One region of the Streptomyces sp. SCL15-4 genome, then DNA from elsewhere that is predicted to be linked to it. Evidence: riboswitches for the same ligand, from Rfam matches in the RefSeq annotation. Region 1 holds a riboswitch; each other region holds the start of a gene.

Region 1 (7,160 bases):
CCTTGCGCGGGTACTGGTCGAACGGGGTCAGCTTGGCCGTCGTCTGCACCGAGTCGTCCAGCGTGCCGCGCGAGCCCGCCACCGTGAACACCACCGCGTCGGCGGCCGGGTCGACCGCCGTGAAGGAGATCACCTTCGCGCCCTCGGTGAGCTTGATGCCCGCCATGCCGCCCGCCGGGCGGCCCTGCGGGCGGACGATGGAGGCCTGGAAACGCAGCAGCTGCGCGTCGTCCGTGATGAACACCAGGTCCTCCTCGCCGGTGCGCAGCTCCACCGCGCCGACGATCCGGTCGCCCTCCTTGAGCGTGATGACCTCCAACTCGTCCTTGTTGGACGGATAGTCGGGCACCACCCGCTTGACGACGCCCTGCTCGGTGCCGAGCGCCAGGCCCGGCGACGACTCGTCCAGCGTGGTCAGGCAGACCAGCGTCTCGTCGTCCTCCAGAGAGACGAACTCCGCCAGCGGCGCCCCGCCGGAGAGGTTCGGCGCGCCCACCGGCTCGGGCAGCTGCGGCAGGTCGACGACGTTGATGCGCAGCAGCCGGCCCGCCGAGGTCACCGCCCCGATCACCCCGCGCGCGGTCGTCCGCACAGCCGAGACGATCACGTCGTGCTTGACCCGCTTGCCGCCCGCCGCCCGCGGAAGCGGCGCGTCGGTCGCCGTACGGGCCAGCAGCCCCGTCGAGGACAGCAGCACCCGGCACGGGTCGTCGGCCACCTGCAGCGGCACGGCGACCGGAGTGGCCGCGGACTCCAGCAGGACCGTGCGCCGGTCGGTGCCGAACTTCTTCGCCACGGCCGCCAGTTCCGCCGAGACCAGCTTGCGCAGCTCCGCGTCGGACTCCAGGATCCGGGTCAGCTCCTCGATCTCCGCGGTGAGCTTGTCCTTCTCCGCCTCCAGCTCGATCCGGTCGTACTTGGTGAGCCGGCGCAGCGGCGTGTCGAGGATGTACTGCGTCTGTACCTCGCTCAGCGAGAAGCGCTCGATCAGGCGCTCCTTGGCCTGCGCGGAGTTCTCGCTGGACCGGATGATCCGGATGACCTCGTCGATGTCGACCAGCGCGGTCAGCAGACCCTCGACCAGGTGCAGCCGGTCGCGCTTCTTGCCGCGGCGGAACTCGCTGCGCCGCCGGACCACGTCGAACCGGTGGTCCAGATAGACCTCCAGCAGCTCCTTCAGACCCAGGGTGAGCGGCTGGCCGTCGACCAGGGCGACGTTGTTGATGCCGAAGGACTCCTCCATCGGAGTCAGCTTGTAGAGCTGCTCCAGGATCGCCTCCGGCACGAAGCCGTTCTTGATCTCGACGACCAGACGCAGGCCGTGCTCGCGGTCGGTGAGGTCCTTGACGTCGGCGATGCCCTGGACCTTCTTCGCGTTGACCAGGTCCTTGATCTTCGCGATGACCTTCTCGGGGCCGACGGTGAACGGCAGTTCCGTGACCACCAGGCCCTTGCGGCGGGCGGTGAAGTCCTCGATGGAGACCGTCGCGCGGATCTTGAAGGTGCCGCGGCCGGTCGCGTACGCGTCCCGGATGCCGTCCAGGCCGACGATCCGGCCGCCGGTGGGCAGGTCGGGTCCCGGGACGTGCTTCATCAGCGCGTCCAGGTCGGCGTTCGGCTGCCGGATCAGATGGCGGGCGGCGGCGATGACCTCGCGCAGGTTGTGCGGCGGCATGTTCGTCGCCATGCCGACCGCGATGCCCGATGAGCCGTTGACCAGCAGGTTCGGGAAGGCGGCGGGCAGGGCCACCGGCTCCTGCTCCTGGCCGTCGTAGTTCGGTGCGAAGTCGACCGTGTCCTCGTCGATCGACTCCGTCATCAGGCCCGTCGCCTCGGCCATCCGGCACTCGGTGTACCGCATGGCGGCCGGCGGGTCGTCGTTGCCCAGCGAACCGAAGTTGCCGTGGCCGTCGACGAGCGGCACGCGCATGGAGAAGGGCTGCGCCATGCGCACCAGCGCGTCGTAGATCGACGCGTCGCCGTGCGGGTGGAGCTTGCCCATGACCTCGCCGACGACGCGCGCGCACTTCACATAGCCGCGTTCGGGGCGCAGGCCCATCTCGTTCATCTGGTAAACGATCCGGCGGTGCACCGGTTTCAGGCCGTCACGGGCGTCCGGCAGGGCGCGCGAGTAGATGACCGAGTACGCGTACTCGAGGTAGGAGCCACGCATCTCGTCCACGACGTCGATGTCGAGGATTCTCTCCTCGAACGAATCGTCGGGCGGCGGGGTCTTCGTGCTGCGGCGGGCCATCGCTGCCTGGCTCCTTCTGATCTGGTCGCTCGCCTACGGGGCGCTCTTGCTGAAGCGTTTGACGGATCTGACGCGGACCATTGTGGACCGAGGCACTGACAACCCGTGCCACGACCCGGTCCGGGCGGCACCGGGGGAGCGGCCCGCCCCTGGCACCGGAGAACCGTCCGGGAGGGGGTCCGACGCAGGGTACGCGATCCGCTGTCGGCGTACGTGCGCGGGAACTTCGCGAAGGCCCCGCACGCTTTGCATACAGTGGCAGGAACGGCAGCAAAACCGCGGTTTCCATCAACCGCCTCCGCTCGCGAAGGGACGTACATGCCCATGGGTCACACGACCACAGCCGAGGCAGGCTCCGGGGGCCTGACAGCGACCGAGCACCGCCTGGCCAACGGTCTCCGCGTGGTGCTCTCCGAGGACCACCTGACCCCGGTGGCGGCGGTCTGCCTCTGGTACGACGTCGGCTCCCGCCACGAAGTCAAGGGGCGTACCGGCCTGGCTCACCTTTTCGAGCACCTGATGTTCCAGGGCTCGGCACAGGTCAAGGGCAACGGCCACTTCGAGCTGGTGCAGGGCGCCGGCGGCTCGCTGAACGGCACCACCAGCTTCGAGCGCACCAACTACTTCGAGACCATGCCCGCCCACCAGCTGGAGCTGGCCCTCTGGCTGGAGGCGGACCGCATGGGCTCGCTGCTGGCCGCCCTGGACGAGGAGTCCATGGAGAACCAGCGGGACGTCGTCAAGAACGAGCGCCGCCAGCGCTACGACAACGTCCCCTACGGCACCGCCTTCGAGAAGCTGACCGCCCTGTCCTACCCGGAGGGCCACCCGTACCACCACACGCCGATCGGTTCGATGGCGGACCTGGACGCGGCCACCCTGGAGGACGCCCGCCGGTTCTTCCGCACCTACTACGCGCCGAACAACGCGGTGCTCTCCGTGGTCGGCGACATCGACCCGGAGCAGACCCTCGCCTGGATCGAGAAGTACTTCGGCTCCATCGCCTCCCACGACGGCAAGCCCGCGCCCCGCGACGGCTCCCTGCCGGACATCATCGGCGAGCAGAAGCGCGAGGTCCTCGTGGAGGAGGTCCCGGCGCGCGCCCTGATGGCCGCCTACCGGCTCCCGCACGACGGCACGCGCGCGTGCGACGCGGTCGACCTCGCCCTGACCATCCTCGGCGGCGGCGAGTCCTCCCGCCTGTACAACCGCCTGGTGCGCCGCGACCGTACGGCCGTCGCCGCCGGCTTCGGCCTGCTGCGTCTGGCCGGCGCGCCCTCCATGGGCTGGCTGGACGTGAAGACCTCCGGTGACGTCGAGGTGCCGGTGATCGAGGCCGCCATCGACGAGGAGCTGGCCCGCTTCGCCGCGGAGGGCCCCACCGCCGAGGAGATGGAGCGCGCCCAGGCCCAGCTGGAACGCGAGTGGCTGGACCGGCTCGGCACGGTCGCCGGCCGCGCCGACGAACTGTGCCGGTTCGCCGTCCTGTTCGGCGACCCGCAGCTCGCCCTGACCGCCGTCAAGCGCGTCCTGGAGGTCACTCCGCAGGAGGTCCAGGAGGTCGCGGCGGCCCGCCTGCGGCCCGACAACCGCGCGGTCCTCGTCTACGAACCGAAGTCCCCGGAGGCCGCCCCGGACGCCGACGTGCCGCAGGACCCGGAGCAGGAAGCGACCGTAGAGGCGGGCCGCGACGAGACCGAGAACGAGGAGACGGCCAAGTGACCGAGCTCGCCACCATGGAGTTCCACCCTCAGCCGCAGCCCGGCGAGGCCAGGCCGTGGGCGTTCCCCGCCCCCGAGCGCACCGCGCTCGACAACGGCCTGACCGTGCTGCGCTGCCACCGGCCCGGCCAGCAGGTCGTCGCCGTCGAGGTGCTGCTGGACGCGCCGCTGGACGCCGAGCCGGCCGGCCTGGACGGCGTCGCCACGATCATGGCGCGCGCCTTCTCCGAGGGCACCGACAAGCACTCCGCGGAGGAGTTCGCCGCCGAACTGGAGCGCGCGGGCGCCACCCTGGACGCGCACGCGGACCACCCCGGCGTCCGGCTCGGCCTGGAGGTCCCCGCCTCCCGCCTGGCCAAGGGCCTCGGCCTGCTCGCCGACGCGCTGCGCGCCCCCGCCTTCGCCCCGAGCGAGGTCGAGCGCCTCGTGCGCAACCGCCTGGACGAGATCCCGCACGAGCTGGCCAACCCCTCCCGCCGGGCCGCCAAGGAACTCTCCAAGGAGCTGTTCCCGGCGACCTCGCGCATGTCCCGGCCGCGCCAGGGCACCGAGGAGACCGTCGAGAAGATCGACGCCGCGGCCGTACGCGCCTTCTACGACCGCCATGTGCGGCCCGCCACCGCCACTCTGGTCGTCGTCGGCGACCTGACCGGCACCGACCTCGACGCGCTGCTCGCCGACACCCTGGGCGCCTGGACCGGCACCCCCGGCGAGCCCCGGCCGGTGCCGCCGGTGACCGCCGACGACACCGGGCGCGTGGTCATCGTGGACCGGCCCGGCGCCGTGCAGACGCAGCTGCTGATCGGCCGGATCGGTCCCGACCGGCACGACCGGGTGTGGCCCGCCCAGGTGCTCGGCACGTACTGCCTCGGCGGCACCCTCACCTCCCGGCTGGACCGCGTCCTGCGCGAGGAGAAGGGCTACACCTACGGCGTGCGCTCCTTCGGGCAGGTCCTCAGGTCCGCGCCGGACGGCAGCGGCGCGGCGATGCTCGCCATCAGCGGCTCCGTGGACACGCCGAACACCGGTCCGGCGCTGGACGACCTGTGGAAGGTGCTGCGCACCGTCGCCGCGGAGGGGCTGACCGACACCGAGCGGGACGTCGCCGTGCAGAACCTCGTCGGCGTGGCGCCGCTGAAGTACGAGACCGCGGCGGCCGTCGCGGGCACGCTGGCCGACCAGGTCGAGCAGCACCTGCCCGACGACTTCCAGGCGACGCTGTACCGGCAGCTGGCCGCCACGGGCACGGTGGAGGCCACCGCGGCCGTCGTGAACGCCTTCCCGGTGGACCGCCTGGTGACCGTCCTCGTCGGCGACGCCGCCCAGATCAAGGCACCGGTCGAGGCGCTCGGCATCGGCCCGGTGAGCGTGGTGTCGGCCGAGTAGCGACGCGGCCGGCCCGTCCGGCGTACGCGCGCGTGGGGCCCTGACGGCTTACGAGCCGTCAGGGCCCCACGCTGTTCCACTCGGTTCCTCAGATGCCCGTTTTGGTGCGGAGGTTGCCTGTCTGACCTGTGGGATGCGCTACAAAAAGCCGGATCCGTTTGAGGATCGAAAGCGGGCCGCCGTAGCGTCGTCCGGGCTGTTCGTCAGGCAGTGCGCCGCACCCGCGGCACCGGACAGTCATCGCCGAGTCCCCGTACGGCGCGAGCCAGGGGAGCCGGGGACCCATCGTCCCTGGGGTGAATCGGGCGCCCGCGAGGGAGTCCGTAGGAGACCTTCCTGCTCCGAACCCGTCAGCTAACCCGGTAGGCGAGAGGGAAGGAAAGGACCAGCCACTTCATGGCGTTCATGTGCGCCACCGGGAAGCACCGCAAGCCCGGGCGGGTCAAGCGGACGACCGCGCAGGCGGCCGGCGTCGCGGCCCTGACCACCACCGGTGTCATCGGCACCCTCGCCGCCTCCCCGGCCCTCGCCGCCGACAACCCCGTGGACCAGACCGGCCTCACCCCGGTCCTCGCCGCCACGGACGACGTCGCCGCGCAGATCGCCGCGCAGGCCACCGCCCAGCAGGAGGCCGCCGACCGGAAGGCGGCCGAGGAGGCCGCCGCGAAGGCGGCCGCCGAACGGGCCGAGGAGCTGCGCGAGGCCAGGGCCCGCGCCGCGCGCGAGGCCGAGCGCCGCCGGCTGAACGCCTTCGTCGCCCCCATCGAGCACTCCTACGTCTCCACGGCCTACCAGGCCTCCAGCTCCCTGTGGTCCTCCGGTTCGCACACCGGCATCGACTTCCACGCGGCCGCCGGCACCACCGTGCACGCGGTGGGCTCCGGCACGGTCGTCTCCACCGGCTGGGGCGGGGCGTACGGCAACCAGGTCGTGATCCGGATGGCCGACGGCATGTACACGCAGTACGGGCACCTGTCGTCCATCGGCGTCACGGTGGGCCAGAAGGTCGTGCCGGGCCAGCAGATCGGTCTCTCCGGCGCCACGGGCAACGTCACCGGCCCGCACCTGCACTTCGAGGCGCGCACGAGCCCGGACTACGGCTCCGACGTCGATCCCGTCGCCTACCTCCGCAACCACGGCGTGCACATCTGACGCGCCTCGCGCCTTCCTTGGCGGCCCCGGCTCACCGAGCCGGGGCTTTCGCCGTTTTTCATGCTCTCCGCCGGTTCCGTTGTCCAAAAAATATCCATGGATTAGGACCCGCCGTCGGAAATTCCGGCCGACTGGAATAGAGTCACGGAACACGCGTCCATCGTCGGCGTTTCACGGGGATTAAGGCGGAGGTCGGTCATGCGTATTCCGGCGCACTCGGTGTGCACCGCTGTCCGGGACGACATCGTCGCCGGTGTCTACGAGCGCGGCAGCCGGCTGACCGAGGAAGTCCTGGCCCGCCGCTACGGCGTCTCGCGCGTCCCCGTGCGCGAGGCGCTGCGCACCCTGGAGGCCGAGGGCTTCGTGGTGACGCGCCGGCACGCGGGCGCGTGCGTGGCCGAGCCGACCGAGCGGGAGGCCGCCGACGTGCTGGAGATGCGGACGCTGCTGGAGCCGCTGGGCGCCGCGCGGGCCGCCCAGCGGCGCACGGAGGCCCATCTGAAGGTGCTGCGCGGCCTGGTCCGGCTCGGACAGGAGCGGGCCAGGAAGGGCAACAGCGAGGATCTGCGCTCGTTGGGCGGCTGGTTCCACGAGACGCTGGCCCAGGCCTGCGGCAGCCCCTCGCTCACCTCGGTGCTGACCCAGCT
Region 2 (7,160 bases), 2.7 Mb from region 1:
CCCCGGAAGGGCCAACCGGCCCCTTTCCGGGACCCCTCGGGACCGAATTCCTTGTGAAGAACTTCACGAACTTTTCCGCACGCCTACGGCAAAGGGCCCCCGAAGGGGCCCCTGAGGCCGCTCAAACGTTATCCAGCCTGCTCAGCGGTTGGCTACCGACCGGTAACAAAAGAGACCTACGCCACCGACCACGCGATGCCGTCCAGGATGTCGTGCTCGCTCACCACGACCTCCTCGGCGCCGGTGCGCTCCATGATCGCCAGCAGGACGAGGGCGCCCGCGCCGATGACGTCGACGCGGCCGGGGTGCATGGAGGGCACGGCGGCGCGCTCGGCGTGCGTGGAGCGCAGCAGCCACTCGGTGATCCCGCGCACCCGCTCCCGGGAGATCCGGGAGTGGTGGATGCGCGCGGAGTCGTACTCGGGCAGTTCCTGGGCGATCGCGGACACCGTGGTGACGGACCCGGCGAGGCCCACCAGGGTGCGCGCCTCGCGCAGCGGGACCGTCCGCTCGGCCAGGTCCAGGGCGGCCTCGACATCGGCCCTTATGGCGGCGATCTGCTCCGCGGCGGGCGGGTCGGAGACCTTGCCGTCGCGCACCAGGTGCCGCTCGGTCATGCGCACACAGCCGATGTCCACCGACCGCGCGGCGCGGACGTGGTCGTCGCCGACGACGAACTCGGTGGAGCCGCCGCCGATGTCCACCACCAGGTAGGGCCGGGCGAGGTCGGTGCGGCCGGTGAGTTCCTTCGTGGCGCCGGTGAAGGAGAACTCGGCCTCCCGGTCGCCGCTGATGACCTCCGGTTCCACGCCGAGGATGTCCAGGACACCGCGCGTGAAGTCCTCGCGGTTCTCGGCGTCCCGGGAGGCGGAGGTGGCGACGAAGCGGACCCGCTCGGCGCCGTGCTCCTTGACGACCTCGGCGTACTCGCGGCAGGCGGCGAAGGTGCGCTCCAGCGCCTCGGGGGCGAGCCGGCCGGTGCGGTCGACGCCCTGGCCGAGCCGCACGATCGTCATCCGGCGGTCCAGCTCGGTCAGTTCGCCCGTCGCCGGGTCGGCGTCGGCGACCAGCAGCCGGATGGAGTTCGTGCCGCAGTCGACGGCGGCCACACGGGTCACTTCTCGTCCCCCTCGGTGATGTCGGGCGTCACGCACGCGCCCTTGCGCCACCACTCCGGCAGCATCGCCAGGGCCTCGTCGCCGAGCGGGTTCACGCCCGGGCCGGCGGCCAGCGAGTGGGCGACGAGGACGTGCAGGCACTTCACCCGGTCGGGCATGCCGCCCGCGCTCGGGAAGCCCTGGAGCACCTCGATCTCGTCCCGGCGCCGGATGTAGTCCTCGTGCGCGGCCCGGTAGGCGGCGGCCAGCTCCGGGTCGCTTTGGAGCCGCTCGGTCATCTCCTTCATCACGCCGCTCGCCTCCAGCGTGCCGATGGCGGAGGACGCCTTCGGGCACGTCAGGTAGTACAGCGTCGGGAAGGGCGTGCCGTCGGGCAGGCGCGGTGCCGTCTCCACGACGTCCGGCTGACCGCACGGGCAGCGGTGCGCGATGGCCCTGAGGCCCCGCGGCGGGCGGCCCAGCTGCTGCTTGAAGGCCTCTACGTCCGCGTCGGTGGGCTCGGTGCGCGGAGTGGGCGGCGGAGGGGTTTCCATGACTGGCTGTCGGAGACTTTCTGTCGGTTCACTGGTCGGAGGCGTCGGACTTGTCGACGCCGTCCCAGACGTTCGCGTACCAGGGCCGGCGGGCGGCCCCGAGGTCGGCGCGGGACTGCTTGGCCGCGCCGGGGTCGACGACCACGTAGCCGGTCTCGCCGGGCCGTACGTAGTGCAGCCGGCGGCGGATCTGCTGCTCGGCGTAGGCGTCGTCCTGCCAGCGCGCCTTGAGGTCCCGCAGCTGCTCGACCCGCTCGCGGGCCTGCTGCTGGCGGCGCTGGAGGTCGGCGATCTCCGCGCGCTGGGAGACGTACTGCCGCATCGGGTAGGCGAGGGCGACGACCATCGTGCACAGCACCAGCGCGAGCAGCGCCGCGCGGCCGGTGAGCCGGGAGCGGCGGGCCTGCCGTTTGGTCTGCGAGCGGTAGACGCGGGCCGCGGTCTGCTCGCCGAGCAGCCTGATCCTGGTCGCGGTGGAGAACCGGTCACGGTCCTTCACGCCCATCTTCCCCGCCTCCCGTCACACGCGCGTACGTCCCCGGACACGGTACGGGACCGGGTACGGGGACGTACGTACGACTGGCTAGGACTTTAGCCCGGGCAGGCGCCCGGTCCTTGCCGTGCCTACTGGTTCGCGGAGCGGAACCGCGGGAAGGCGGAGCGGCCGGCGTACACCGCGGCGTCGTCGAGGATCTCCTCGATGCGCAGCAGCTGGTTGTACTTGGCGACGCGCTCGGAGCGGGCCGGGGCACCGGTCTTGATCTGGCCGCAGTTGGTGGCGACGGCCAGGTCGGCGATGGTGACGTCCTCGGTCTCGCCGGAGCGGTGGGACATCATGCACTTGAAGCCGTTGCGCTGGGCCAGCTCGACGGCGTCCAGGGTCTCGGTCAGCGAGCCGATCTGGTTGACCTTGACCAGCAGGGCGTTGGCGGCGCCCTCCTCGATGCCCCGGGCCAGGCGCTCGGGGTTGGTGACGAACAGGTCGTCGCCGACGAGCTGGACCTTGTCACCGAGCTTGTCGGTGATGGTCTTCCAGCCCTCCCAGTCGTCCTCGAAGAGCGGGTCCTCGATGGAGACCAGGGGGTACGCCTCGACCAGCTCGGCGTAGTACTCGGTCATCTCGGCGGCGGTGCGGTTCTTGCCCTCGAAGACGTACGAGCCGTCCTTGTAGAACTCGGACGCGGCGACGTCGAGCGCCAGGGCGATCTGCTCGCCGGGGGTGTAGCCGGCCTCCTTGATCGCCTCGAGGATGAGGTCGAGGGCCTCGCGGTTGGAGCCGAGGTTCGGGGCGAAGCCGCCCTCGTCGCCGAGGCCGGTGGACAGGCCCTTGTTCTTCAGGACCTTCTTCAGGGTGTGGTAGACCTCGGTGCCCCAGCGCAGGGCCTCGGAGAAGGACTCCGCGCCGATCGGAGCGATCATGAACTCCTGGATGTCCACGTTGGAGTCGGCGTGCGAGCCGCCGTTCAGGATGTTCATCATCGGCACCGGCAGCAGGTGCGCGTTCGGGCCGCCCAGGTAGCGGAAGAGCGGCAGGTCGCTGGCCTCGGAGGCGGCGTGAGCGACGGCGAGCGAGACGCCGAGGATGGCGTTGGCGCCGAGGGAGCCCTTGTTGTCGGTGGCGTCCAGGTCGAACATGGCCTGATCGATCAGGCGCTGCTCGGTGGCGTCGTAGCCGACCAGCTCCGGGCCGATCTGCTCGATGACGGCCAGGACGGCCTTCTCGACGCCCTTGCCCTGGTAGCGGTCCGGGTCACCGTCGCGCAGCTCGATGGCCTCGAAGGCGCCGGTCGAGGCGCCGGACGGAACGGCGGCACGACCCGTGCTGCCGTCGTCGAGGCCGACCTCGACCTCGACCGTGGGGTTGCCTCGGGAGTCCAGGATTTCCCGGGCTACGACGACGTCGATGGACGGCACGAGCATCTCCTTCTTGGATGTGACGCTGGAAGTGCGGGGCTGGTGTGCCTTGCGACTAGAGCCTAACCGTCCCGGGCGTCTCGGCCACCGACCGACCGTCCCGTGGACAGACCGACGGTACCTTTTGTTTTTGATCGAAACAAAGGGCTTCTGGGTGGCCGAGGGGCGAGGGTGCCGGGGCGGGCGCGAAAAAAGCCCCGCCCCGGCGCGTACGGGGGAGAACGCGCCGGGGCGGGGAGCCCGTGGGGACGGGGGGTGACCCGCACGGGGCCTCGGGGGCTCCGCCGGGACGCGCGGACCGGGGGACTTCGGGGGTCCGGGCGCCCGTGCGGGTCCGTGGCTCTCAGGGGGTCCGACGGGATGTGCGGGCCCCGGGGGCCGGCCGGGGGCCGGGGGTCACTTCAGGTGGAGCTGCTGGCCCGGGTAGATGAGGTCGGCGTCCTCGACGACGTCCTTGTTCAGCTCGAACAGCTTCTGCCAGCCGCCCGCGACCTTGTGCCGCGCGGCGATGATGCTGAGCGTGTCGCCCTGGACGACCTTGTACTCGCCGTCACCCTTCTTGACCTTCTTGCCGGTCGGGGTGGTGACGGTCTTGCCCGCGCCGCTGCCGGTGCTCTTGCTCGTGCCGGTGGAGGCGGCCGGGCGCTCGGCGGAGCGGGAGGCGGCCTGCTGGTCGGCGGAGCGGGTGGAGGTGCCCGAGTCCTGGGTGGACGGGGCGGACGGCGCCGGGGTGCTCGGGGCGGAGCCGTTGTAGGGGGAGCCGGACAGGCCCGTGCCGCAGACCGGCCAGGCGCCCTTGCCCTGCGCGGCGAGGACCTTCTCGGCGACGGAGATCTGCTGCGCCTTGGACGCCTTGTCGGCGGTGGAGGCGTACTGCGTGCCGCCGTACGCGGCCCAGGTGGAGGCGGAGAACTGCAGACCGCCGTAGTAGCCGTTGCCGGTGTTGATGGACCAGTTGCCGCCGGACTCGCACTGGGCGACCGCGTCCCACTGGGAGGCGGTGGCGGCGGAGGCGTTGCCGGCCGCCATCAGCGGGGCGGCGACGGCGGCACCGGTGACACCGGCGAGCGTGATGGCGCGAACGGCCTTGGACGGACGACGGTGCTTGCCCTTGCCGGTAAACAGCATGGATCGATTCCCCTCACCGACGCCTACGAGGTGAGCTGTCGGGTTCGGGCCGGTTGAGTTGCCCGGCCGCGTCGTCCGCTTGCGCGTGACGCGGCTTCACCCCCAGCCGGTCCCAGCTTCAACTGCTGGGCCCGGCACTTACCTTGGGTCCCCCGCTCCTGCCTACGGCGCTTGACGCGACGACTGTTCCCGGGCAGCCACTGGCAGGATTCGGCGTGGCGGCTGCCGGGGCTCGTGGTGACGAGCGGCCTCGACCGTAGACAGGTGATCGCCGGAATTTCAAAGACGATCAGCGCTTCTGAGACTCATCCCACACTTTCGCCAAACCGGACATCAAGGTGCTTAGTGGGGCGTCAAGTCTCGGTGTTTTCAGCCCGTTTCGCCCTGGACATCCAGGGTCTGACCGGCGGTGATGCGGTCCGGGTCGGTGCCGATGGCCTTCTTGTTGCCGGCGTACAGCGCGTGCCACCCGCCGTCGACGTCAAGGGAGTCGGCGATGGAGGACAGCGAGTCGCCTTCGCGGACCGTGTAGGTGTCCGGTTCGCGGGAGGCGTGCCGTCCGGAGGCGGTGCCGTTCTGACCGTTTGTCACACTTTCGTCCGCGCTCACGCCCCGGTGGCGTCCGCCGGTGGCGACGGCACCGGTGTCGACCAGGCTCCAAGAACCGGCCGCCTGCTGCGGGTTGGTCACGACCCCGGCGTCCGGCGTGGCCGTCGGGGAGCCGCCGGCGTCCTGGGGGCTTCCGGTGTCCGGCGTGGCGGACTTGTCGGACTTGGTGGTGCCGGTCCCGGCGGAACCGGTGGTCCGGCCGGCGTCCTTGTCCGTCGCCTTGCCCGTGTCCTCGCCGGCATCCTTGCCCGCGCCCTTGCCCGCGTCCTTGCCGGTGCCCGTGCTCTTGCCCTCGCCCGGCTCGGCGGTCGGCGTGCCGGCCGGGTCCGCGGAGCCGTCGTCGGTGCCGGTGCCGGTGGAGGGCGACGCGTCGGGTCGTCCGGAGGAGTCGGAGGCGTCAGGGGTCGCGGAGGTGCCGGAGTCGCCGGCCGGTCCGGACGGTTCGCCGGAACCGCCGGTCCCGCCGACGCCCGTGTCGACGTCCACGGACCCCGAGTGCTGTGTCAGGCCGGACAGCAGGGCGCAGGTGGCCCAGGGCGCGGTGCCCCGGTCGGCCAGGATCTTCTCGGCGACGGCGATCTGCTGCTGGCGGCTGGCCTGGTCGGCGCTGGCCGCGTACCGGCCGCCGCCGTACTTGTCCCAGTCGTCCTGCGAGATCTGCAGGCCGCCGTGGTAGCCGTTCCCGGTGTCCGCGCTCCAGGAGCCGCCGCTCTCGCACTCGGCCACCTTGTCCCACGTGGTGCCGTCGGCCGCGCTGGCGCCGGCGGCGCCGAGCAGCGGGATGGCGATGGCGGAGCCGGTCACGCCGGCCGCGACGAGGAGGGCCGGAGCCTGGCGGGGGCGACGGTGTCGGCCGTTCCCGGAGAGCATGCAGAAGCCTTTCGAGCGACAGCAGGGCCGGCGCGGCGGTCGGAGCCGCTCGCCGCGCTGATGGGTGAACGTATCGGCAGACGATCACTTGTCACAAGTTCATGCCGCACAGATCACGTGAAGATCACAGCGTTGAGAAAGTGTCATGCACTCGCGGAGAGGCTGTGTTCAGGCGGTCGGCGTGAACTCCACCGGCAGGGTGCGCAGACCGCGCATGATGAGCCCGCCGCGCCAGCGCAGATCGGCCGGATCGGCGGCCAGCCGCAGGTCGGGCAGGCGGCTGAACAGGGTGGCCAGCGCGGTCTGGCCCTCCAGCCGCGCGAGCGGCGCGCCGAGGCAGTAGTGGATGCCGTGGCCGTAGCCGAGGTGCTGGTTGTCGCGGCGGCCGAGGTCCAGCACGTCCGGGTCGGCGAACCGCTCCGGGTCCCGGTCGGCGGCCGCGAGGACGACGAGCACCGGGTCGCCGGGCGCGATGTCCTGGCCGCCGATGGCCAGCGACTCGGTGGCGAAGCGCCAGGTGGCCAGCTCCACCGGGCCGTCGTAGCGCAGCAGTTCCTCGACGCCGGTCTCCAGCAGGTCCCGTTCGCCGCGGGCCAGGGAGCCCTGGAGCCGGGCGCGCTGCCCGGGGTGGGTGAGCAGGGCGTAGGTGCCGTTGCCGATGAGGTTGACGGTGGTCTCGAAGCCGGCGAACAGCAGGATGAAGGCCATGGCGGCGGCCTCGTTCTCGGTGAGGTGCTCGCCGTGGTCGGAGGCGCGGATGAGGCCGGAGATCAGGTCCTCGCCGGGCGCGGGCGTGGCGGACAGCGCCGCGCGCTTGCGGTGGATCAGCTCGGCGAGGTAGCCGCGCATCTTCTTGACGGACCGCGCGACCCCGCCCCTCGGTCCGCCGCCGTGCCGGATCATCATGCCCGCCCAGTCCCGGAAGTCGTCCTGGTCCTCGCGCGGGACGCCGAGCAGGTCGCAGATGGCGTAGATGGGCAGCGGGAAG
Region 3 (7,160 bases), 4.7 Mb from region 1:
GACGGCGACGAGGTCGGTACGGGGATCGGCGGCGGCCGGCACGCCCGCCGTACCGCACACCCCGCCGCCCTCGTGCGAACCGCAGCCGGCCTCCGCGTGCGAGCCGCAGCCCGCCTCCGCGTGCGACCCGCACCCGTGCGCGGCCCCGGCCCGGTGCTCCGGCAGCGTCACCTCCCCGGCGCCCTCCACCTCGAACCCGGCGTCCGCGATCATGTCCAGGTCGGCCTTGCCGGCCTGGCCCTCGCTGGTCAGGTAGTCGCCGAGGAAGATGGAGTTGGCCAGGTGCAGCGCCAGCGGCTGCATGCTGCGCAGATGGACCTCGCGGCCGCCCGCGATACGGACCTCCACGTCCGGGCAGACGAACCGGACCATCGCCAGGATCCGCAGGCAGCGCTGCGGGGTGAGGTTCCACTCCTTGGCCAGCGGAGTGCCCTCGAACGGGATCAGGAAGTTCACCGGCACCGAGTCCGGGTCCAGCGCGCGCAGCGAGAACACCACGTCCACCAGGTCCTCGTCGCTCTCGCCCATGCCCGCGATGAGACCCGAGCAGGCGGACAGACCGGCCGCGTGCGCCTTGCGCACCGTGTCCACCCGGTCGGCGTAGGTGTGGGTGGTGGTGATGTCCCCGTACGTGGACTCCGAGGTGTTGAGGTTGTGGTTGTAGGCGTCCGCGCCCGCCGCCCGCAGCCGCTCGGCCTGGCCGTCGGAGAGCAGACCGAGGCAGGCGCATACCTCGACGTCCTCGTTCTGCTCCTTGATCGCCTTGATGGTCTCCGAGACCCGGTCCACGTCCCGGTCGGTCGGGCCGCGTCCGCTGGCCACCAGGCACACCCGCTTGGCGCCGCCCGCGAGGCCCGCGGCGGCGGCCTGGGAGGCCTCGTCGGGCTTGAGCCAGGTGTACTTCAGGATGTCGGCCTTGGAGCCCAGCCGCTGGGAGCAGTACGAGCAGTCCTCGGGGCACAGGCCCGACTTGAGGTTGACCAGATAGTTGAGTTTCACCCGTCGCCCGAACCAGTGCCGGCGTACCTTTCCGGCCGCGGCCACCACGTCGAGCAGGTCGTCATCGGAGGTGGCCAGCACGGCGAGCGCTTCCTCGCGCGTCGGCGGTTCGCGCCGAAGCCCCTTGTCCACCAGCGTGTTCAGCAGGTCCATGAGCCACGATCCTGTCCTACGGAACCGCTCCCGGCCAAGGAGACTTGGCACAACACAGACGGTTCATCGTGTGGGTATTGCCACATCCTGGGCGGCCGACCGTGCCGCTAGGGTCTGTTCGATACCTACAAAAGCACCGGAGGAGCCATGGCGTTCGGCTGGATCGACGAGCAGGCCGAGGCGCGCCGCCGCGCCGGGCTCGTGCGCACCCTGCGCCCGCGTCCCGCCGACTCGCCGCTGCTGGACCTGGCGAGCAACGACTACCTGGGCCTGTCCCGCCACCCCGAGGTCACCGAGGGGGCCGCCGAGGCCGCCCGGTGCTGGGGCGGCGGCTCCACCGGCTCCCGGCTGGTCACCGGGAGCACCGAGCTGCACGCCGAACTGGAGCGCGCGCTGGCCGCGTTCTGCGGGTTCGAGGCGGCTCTCGTGTTCTCCTCCGGGTACGCCGCGAACCTGGCCGCGGTGACCACGCTCGGCCCGCACGGCTCGCTGATCGTCTCCGACGCGGGCAACCACGCCTCCCTCATCGACGGCTGCCGGCTCGCCCGGGGCGAGACCCAGGTCGTCGGGCACGCCGATCCCGAGGCCGTGCGCAAGGCGCTGGGCACGCACGGCGGCGCCGCGATCGTCGTCTCCGACACGGTGTTCTCGGTCGACGGGGACCGGGCGCCGCTGGCCGCGCTGACCGCGGCCTGCCGGGAGTACGGCGCGGGACTGGTCGTGGACGACGCCCACGGCCTCGGCGTGCTGGGCGACGGCGGCCGGGGAGCGCCGTACGCGGCCGGTCTGGCGGGCGCCGACGACGTGGTGGTCACGGCCACCCTGTCGAAGTCGCTGGGCAGTCAGGGCGGTGTGGTGCTGGGTCCGGAGCGGGTGATCGGCCATCTGGTCAACGCGGCGCGGACGTTCATCTTCGACACGGGTCTGGCGCCGGCGGCGGCCGGTGCCGCGCTGGCGGCGCTGCGGCTGCTGGAGCGCGAGCCCGGACGGGCGGCGCGGGCCCGCGAGGTGGCCGCGGAACTGCACGCACGGCTGACCGCCGCGGGCCTGGAGGCGGTGCGTCCGGACGCCGCGGTGGTCTCCGTGCGCGCTCCGTCCCCGGAGCGGGCGGTGCGCTGGGCGGCCGACTGCCGCTCGGCGGGGCTGGCCGTGGGCTGTTTCCGTCCTCCCTCCGTGCCCGACGGCATCTCACGGTTGAGGCTGACCGCACGCGCGGACCTCTCCGAGGCCGAGGTCGAACGTGCTGTACGCGTCATCGGCGAAACACGACCGTGAGTCGGCGTGACACGGCCGTGTGCCGCACGAAAACGATGGAATATTGAACGAAATTGAGCGGGACGGTCAGAGCGGTCGAGGTGGTCAGAGCCCGGTCACGAATCCCGTCCAGCTTTCGGGGGAGAAGAGCAGGGCGGGTCCGGCCGGGTTCTTCGAGTCGCGCACGGCGAGCAGTCCGGCCGCGGGGCCGGAGCGCGGCCGTGCCGTCTCCACGCAGTTGTTCGCGCCCGTGCTGCGGCTGCTGCGCAGCCAGCGCACGTCGTGCAGGTCGGTACTGGCAGGGACGTTCCGAGGCAGAGCGGACATGGTGCCTCCTTACGCGCCGTCACCTATCCCGGCGATGTAGTCCAACGAGTCCTCGGGGGAAAGGGCGTGGAACTGAAGGGTGCTGAAGGCCTCGGAGTAGGCCATGAGGTCTTCTTTCCGTTCCAGGTAGAGGCTACTCGTCAGCTGGTCGAGAACAACCACGTCCAGATCAGAAGTGCTCGGAAATGAGAAGATAACGAAAGGCCCGGTGAGGCCGATATGCGCCCCCGCGGTGAAGGGCAGCACCTGGAGCCGTACCTGCGGCAGGCGGGCGGCCTCCATCAGCCGCCGGCGCTGCCGGGCCATCACTCCCGGGCCGCCCACCTCGCGGCGCAGCACCGCCTCGTCCAGTACGGCGCTCAGCGCCAGCGGCGGGTCCGACCGCAGCACGTCCTGCCGGGCCAGACGCACCTCCACCAGCGTGTCCAGGCGGTCCTCGTCCAGGTCCTTCACGGCGGCCCGGGTCACCGCGCGGGCGTACTCGGCGGTCTGGAGCAGACCGGGCACCACCGTGGTCTCCAGGGTGCGCATCGCGCTCGCCTGTGACTCCAGGCTGATGAAATCGCGGTAGGTGGGCGGCAGTACGCCCCGGTAGGCGTGCCACCAGCGGTGCCGGCCGCTCGTCTCCTCCGACCCCGCCAGTATCAGCAGCAACTCCCGTAGATGCCTGTCCCGCACTCCGTAGGCATCCAGCAGCAACCGCAGATCGGCCGGTTTCACGCCGCTGGCGCCCGTCTCGATACGGCTCACCTTCGACTGGTGCCAGCCGACCAGCCGGGCCGCCTCACCACTGGTGAGCCCGGCGTCGCTGCGCAGCGTGCGCAGTTCGGCGCCGAGCTTGCGACGGCGTACCGCGGGACCGTTCTGCATGGCTCCTCCTTACTCCGTCCGGACCGTCCCGATACGGTCTCGCGTCGCAGAGTTCACCGCTTCGAGCGACAGATATATGCATATCTTGGTGGATCGCCCCCCGTGACCGTCCCGGTGATGGCAGTCTGACGGACAAGCACCAGTCCGGGACCGTACTCGAACCCACCGCTGTACGGAGGACCACGGTCCCGTTGGGAAAGGGACGACCTCGCCATGGCAGACCATCTGGAAGCCTCCGTCACTCTGCCGAGCGATCCCGCCTCGGTGTCGGCCGCCCGCTCCTACGTCGTGGGCACGCTCGCGGAGTGGGGCCTGCCGTCGGACACCGAGACGGCCGACACCGTGCGGCTCATCGTCTCCGAACTCGCCACGAACGCCGTCCAGCACACGTTCGGCCAGTCACCCACCTTCACGGTCGACATCGCGCTGCGCCAGGACGAACAACTGCGCATCGGAGTCACGGACAGCCATCCCCGGTTCCCGAAGAGACTGCCCGCGGCGGTCCAGCAGGACAACGGGCGCGGCATGGTGATCATCCGCTGGCTCACCGCGGAGTGCGGCGGCCGGCTCCGCGTCCGCCCGACCCGCGAGGGCGGCAAGACGGTCTCCATCGAACTGCCCTGGACCCTCCCGGCGGCACCGGTCCCGGTCGGCCGGCCACCGGAAGCCCCGGCACGCTGACCCGGCCCGGCGGAAGTACGGCAAGGATCTTCGCGAGCGGATACGTTTCGCCTGCGCGCACCGAGGACTCGGCGCCACGTCCCCCCATCCGTGAGCCCCGCGCCGGGGCAGGCACGCGGGGGCGGGAGGCGAGCCCAGCGGACCCGCTGCTGCCCACGCGGACGGTCCGGAGCCGCGGTCAGCCGTGGGAAGGGCCGGGCCGTACGTCCCGCTGGAGGACGGCTCCGTTGCTGTCTCTGTATCGGCGGGCAGCGGACCCACCGGGGCGGTGCTCGGCGGCGGCAGAAGCGGGCGCGCTCCACGAGCGCGCTGGTGCTGTCCTGGCGTCCTTGTGCCGGCGGGTGGTGGGCGCGTTCCGGGGTGCGGCGGTTGAAGCCGGGGTGTTCCGGTGGCGTGGGTTGCCGGTGGCAGAGGTGTGTTCCGGTGGCGCTCGGCGGTGGTGGTGGTCGGGTGCGTACCGAGGCTGTCCCGGCGTCTCTGTGCCGGCGGGCGGCGGACCCGTCCGGGTGGTGCTCGGCGGCGGCAGAAGCGGGAGCGCCGCCGGTGCCGACGGCAACCGGTGCGTTCCGGTGTTGCCGAGGCGTGCGATGCCGGCAAAGCGTCCCGGTCGTCCGGGACGTGCCGGGTGGCGGTGGAGACGCCGCTCGGTCGGCGTGTGGCGGGTCCCGTCGGTCCGCCGGGGCAACTCGGCCGGCCCCGAGCCTTCCCCCGCCCGTACGCGGCGGGGGAAGGCTCGTCGGGTACTACGGGGCCCGATCCGAGCCGTCAGGCCGCCCGTACGCTCCGGGAGGCGGCAGGCCGGCCCGGTGCCCGCCCGCACGCCCCCGAGGCGGCCGCGTCGCACCCCGGGCCGCCCGAGTGCTCAAGGCGGGCTCCGGGGAGCGCCGGTGGCGCTGGAGCGGCCCTGCCGGAGCCGCTCGGGGCCGTGGGCGGGTCAGCTGACCCGGCCGTACCAGACGCTCCTGGTCCAGATCTTCTGGAGCTTCACCACGTCCCCGGTCTTGGGGGCGTGCCAGATCTTGTTGTGGCCGGCGTAGATGCCGACGTGGTAGACGCTGGAACCCGAGTGGAAGAAGACCAGGTCGCCGACCTTGCGGTGGCGGGCGGAGACGTGGTGCGTCTTGTTGTACTGCTGGGCGGCGGTACGCGGCAGCTTCTTGCCGGCCTTCTTGAACGAGTAGAGCGTCAGACCCGAGCAGTCGAATCTGTGCGGCCCGGTGGCGCCCCACCGGTACGGAGAGCCCTTCTTCGAGGCCGCGACCTTGAGTGCTTTCGTCGCGATGGTCGCGGCGGAGGCGTCGGTGGCGAGACCGGGCACCGCGATCGAGCCGCCCACGGCGGCGAGAGTGAGTGCCGAGGCCGTGCCGGCCCGGGCCATCAGCGACGGGACTCGATTGAGCGCAGTCATGCGCAACCCTTCGTCAGCCGCCTGTGAAGGATGACCTGTCGGATTCGGGCTGGCGAAGTAGCCCGGCCGCGTTGCCACGGCTTCACCCCAAGGGCTGCTCGGAACCTCCGCCCCGCGCCCGACTCTGTGTCGGACTGCTGGACATCCGTTCCGGCGACCCGCCTTGCTTGGGTCCTCCACTCCTGCCGATCCACTCCGTCGACCGGTCATCCGGGCGGCGGCAGGACTCGGCGTCCGCCCGGATCGCCCCGCCGCGGTGGCGGGGGCTTGTCGTCAGACAGGGATCTTGGCTCAGATCTGTCTGAAAATCCCAACGGAATCGGGGATTTGTGGCGTTACTCACCACTCACCCGTTCGGGTGGACAGTGGTCCGTTCGAGGCCCCGTCAGATCATCGTCGTAGCCCCGGACCTGGGCAGATGTGTCTCCGTGGTGACCCATGGACCCATGCCTTGCGCAACTCGGGAGACCCGGAATCCGATCGGGATGTACACCGGTCGGCGGTACGTCGTTCGGGCCGTTTCAACTCCGGTCCGAACGACGCGTGTCGACGCGGCGGCGCCGTCGGGCCGGACCGGCGTCCGCCTCAGCCGACGCCGTCCGGCGGGAGCGCGACGCGAGCGGCCCGGCGCTCGCCGTCCAGCACCCGCAGTGCCCGTGCCAGCGTGTCCCCGTGCAGCTCCGTCTCGCCCCGCTCGTGCATCAGCGCGAGCGCGTCCCGCAGCTCTGCCGCCTTGCGCACCAGGGCCTGGGCGGCGCGCAAGGCGCCGTAGGAGGGTCCGTGCCGGGCCGGATTGACCCGGCCGAGCAGGTCGACGGCCTCCAGATAACGATCGATCAACTCGCCCTCGGCGCGGGTCAGCGCGGGCAGCGGCGGCAGGTCCGGCAGCACGGGCGGCTCACCTCGCCTCCGGTGCGCCGGGCGTGTCGCGGCGGGCGGGCACGACGGCGTCGACCAGGCCGTACGCCAGCGCCCCGGGAGCGTCCAGGATCAGGTCGCGTTCCAGGTCCTCGTGGACCCGCGCGGCCGTGCGCCCCGTGTGCCGGACGAGCATCTCCTCCACGGTGGCGCGGACCCGGGCCAGCTCGCCGGCCCGGACCAGCAGGTCGCCGGGCCGGCCGCGCACCGGCTCGGACAGCGCGGGCTGCCGGATCACGGCCCGGGCGCCGGGCAGCATGAACCGCTTGCCCGGGGCGCCGGCCGCGAGCAGCACCGCGGCGAAGGCGGCGGCCTGCCCCAGGCAGTAGGTCGCCACGTCGCAGCTGACGTAGCGCATCGTGTCGTAGACCGCCGCCATGGCGTCGAAGGAGCCGCCGGGCGAGTTGACGTACAGCGTGATGTCCCGGTCCGGCGCCTGGTGCTCCAGATACATCAGCTGGGCCGTGACGTCGCTCGCCGCCGCGTCGTCGACCGCTGTGCCGAGGAAGACGATCCGGTCCTGGAAGAGCCGCGCGTACGGGTCCAGGGT

What was found. A riboswitch is a leader RNA that binds a small molecule or an ion and turns the genes downstream of it on or off. The one in region 1 is predicted to bind cyclic di-AMP.
Positions count from the first base shown of each region.
Region 2: another riboswitch for cyclic di-AMP. It lies ahead of SCK26_RS22625 (transglycosylase family protein); the one in region 1 lies ahead of SCK26_RS09680 (M23 family metallopeptidase).
Region 3: another riboswitch for cyclic di-AMP. It lies ahead of SCK26_RS31590 (C40 family peptidase); the one in region 1 lies ahead of SCK26_RS09680 (M23 family metallopeptidase).

Region 1 is NZ_JAOBTQ010000001.1:2,332,992-2,340,151, reverse strand. Features, by position in the region: gene SCK26_RS09695 (DNA topoisomerase IV subunit A) at 1-2,254, opposite strand, end outside; gene SCK26_RS09690 (pitrilysin family protein) at 2,573-3,976, shown strand; gene SCK26_RS09685 (pitrilysin family protein) at 3,973-5,361, shown strand; cyclic di-AMP (ydaO/yuaA leader) riboswitch at 5,593-5,745, shown strand; gene SCK26_RS09680 (M23 family metallopeptidase) at 5,758-6,513, shown strand; gene SCK26_RS09675 (GntR family transcriptional regulator) at 6,712-7,160, shown strand, end outside.
Region 2 is NZ_JAOBTQ010000001.1:5,043,235-5,050,394, reverse strand. Features, by position in the region: gene SCK26_RS22645 (Ppx/GppA phosphatase family protein) at 177-1,118, opposite strand; gene SCK26_RS22640 (DUF501 domain-containing protein) at 1,115-1,651, opposite strand; gene SCK26_RS22635 (septum formation initiator family protein) at 1,680-2,156, opposite strand; gene eno (phosphopyruvate hydratase) at 2,276-3,565, opposite strand; gene SCK26_RS22625 (transglycosylase family protein) at 3,962-4,693, opposite strand; cyclic di-AMP (ydaO/yuaA leader) riboswitch at 4,699-4,873, opposite strand; gene SCK26_RS22620 (transglycosylase family protein) at 5,063-6,172, opposite strand; gene SCK26_RS22615 (cytochrome P450) at 6,341-7,160, opposite strand, start outside.
Region 3 is NZ_JAOBTQ010000001.1:7,014,264-7,021,423, forward strand. Features, by position in the region: gene bioB (biotin synthase BioB) at 1-1,152, opposite strand, end outside; gene SCK26_RS31570 (8-amino-7-oxononanoate synthase) at 1,300-2,427, shown strand; gene SCK26_RS31575 (DUF397 domain-containing protein) at 2,512-2,733, opposite strand; gene SCK26_RS31580 (helix-turn-helix transcriptional regulator) at 2,743-3,603, opposite strand; gene SCK26_RS31585 (ATP-binding protein) at 3,817-4,284, shown strand; gene SCK26_RS31590 (C40 family peptidase) at 5,219-5,692, opposite strand; cyclic di-AMP (ydaO/yuaA leader) riboswitch at 5,695-5,826, opposite strand; gene SCK26_RS31595 (hypothetical protein) at 6,278-6,583, opposite strand; gene SCK26_RS31600 (ATP-dependent Clp protease proteolytic subunit) at 6,591-7,160, opposite strand, start outside.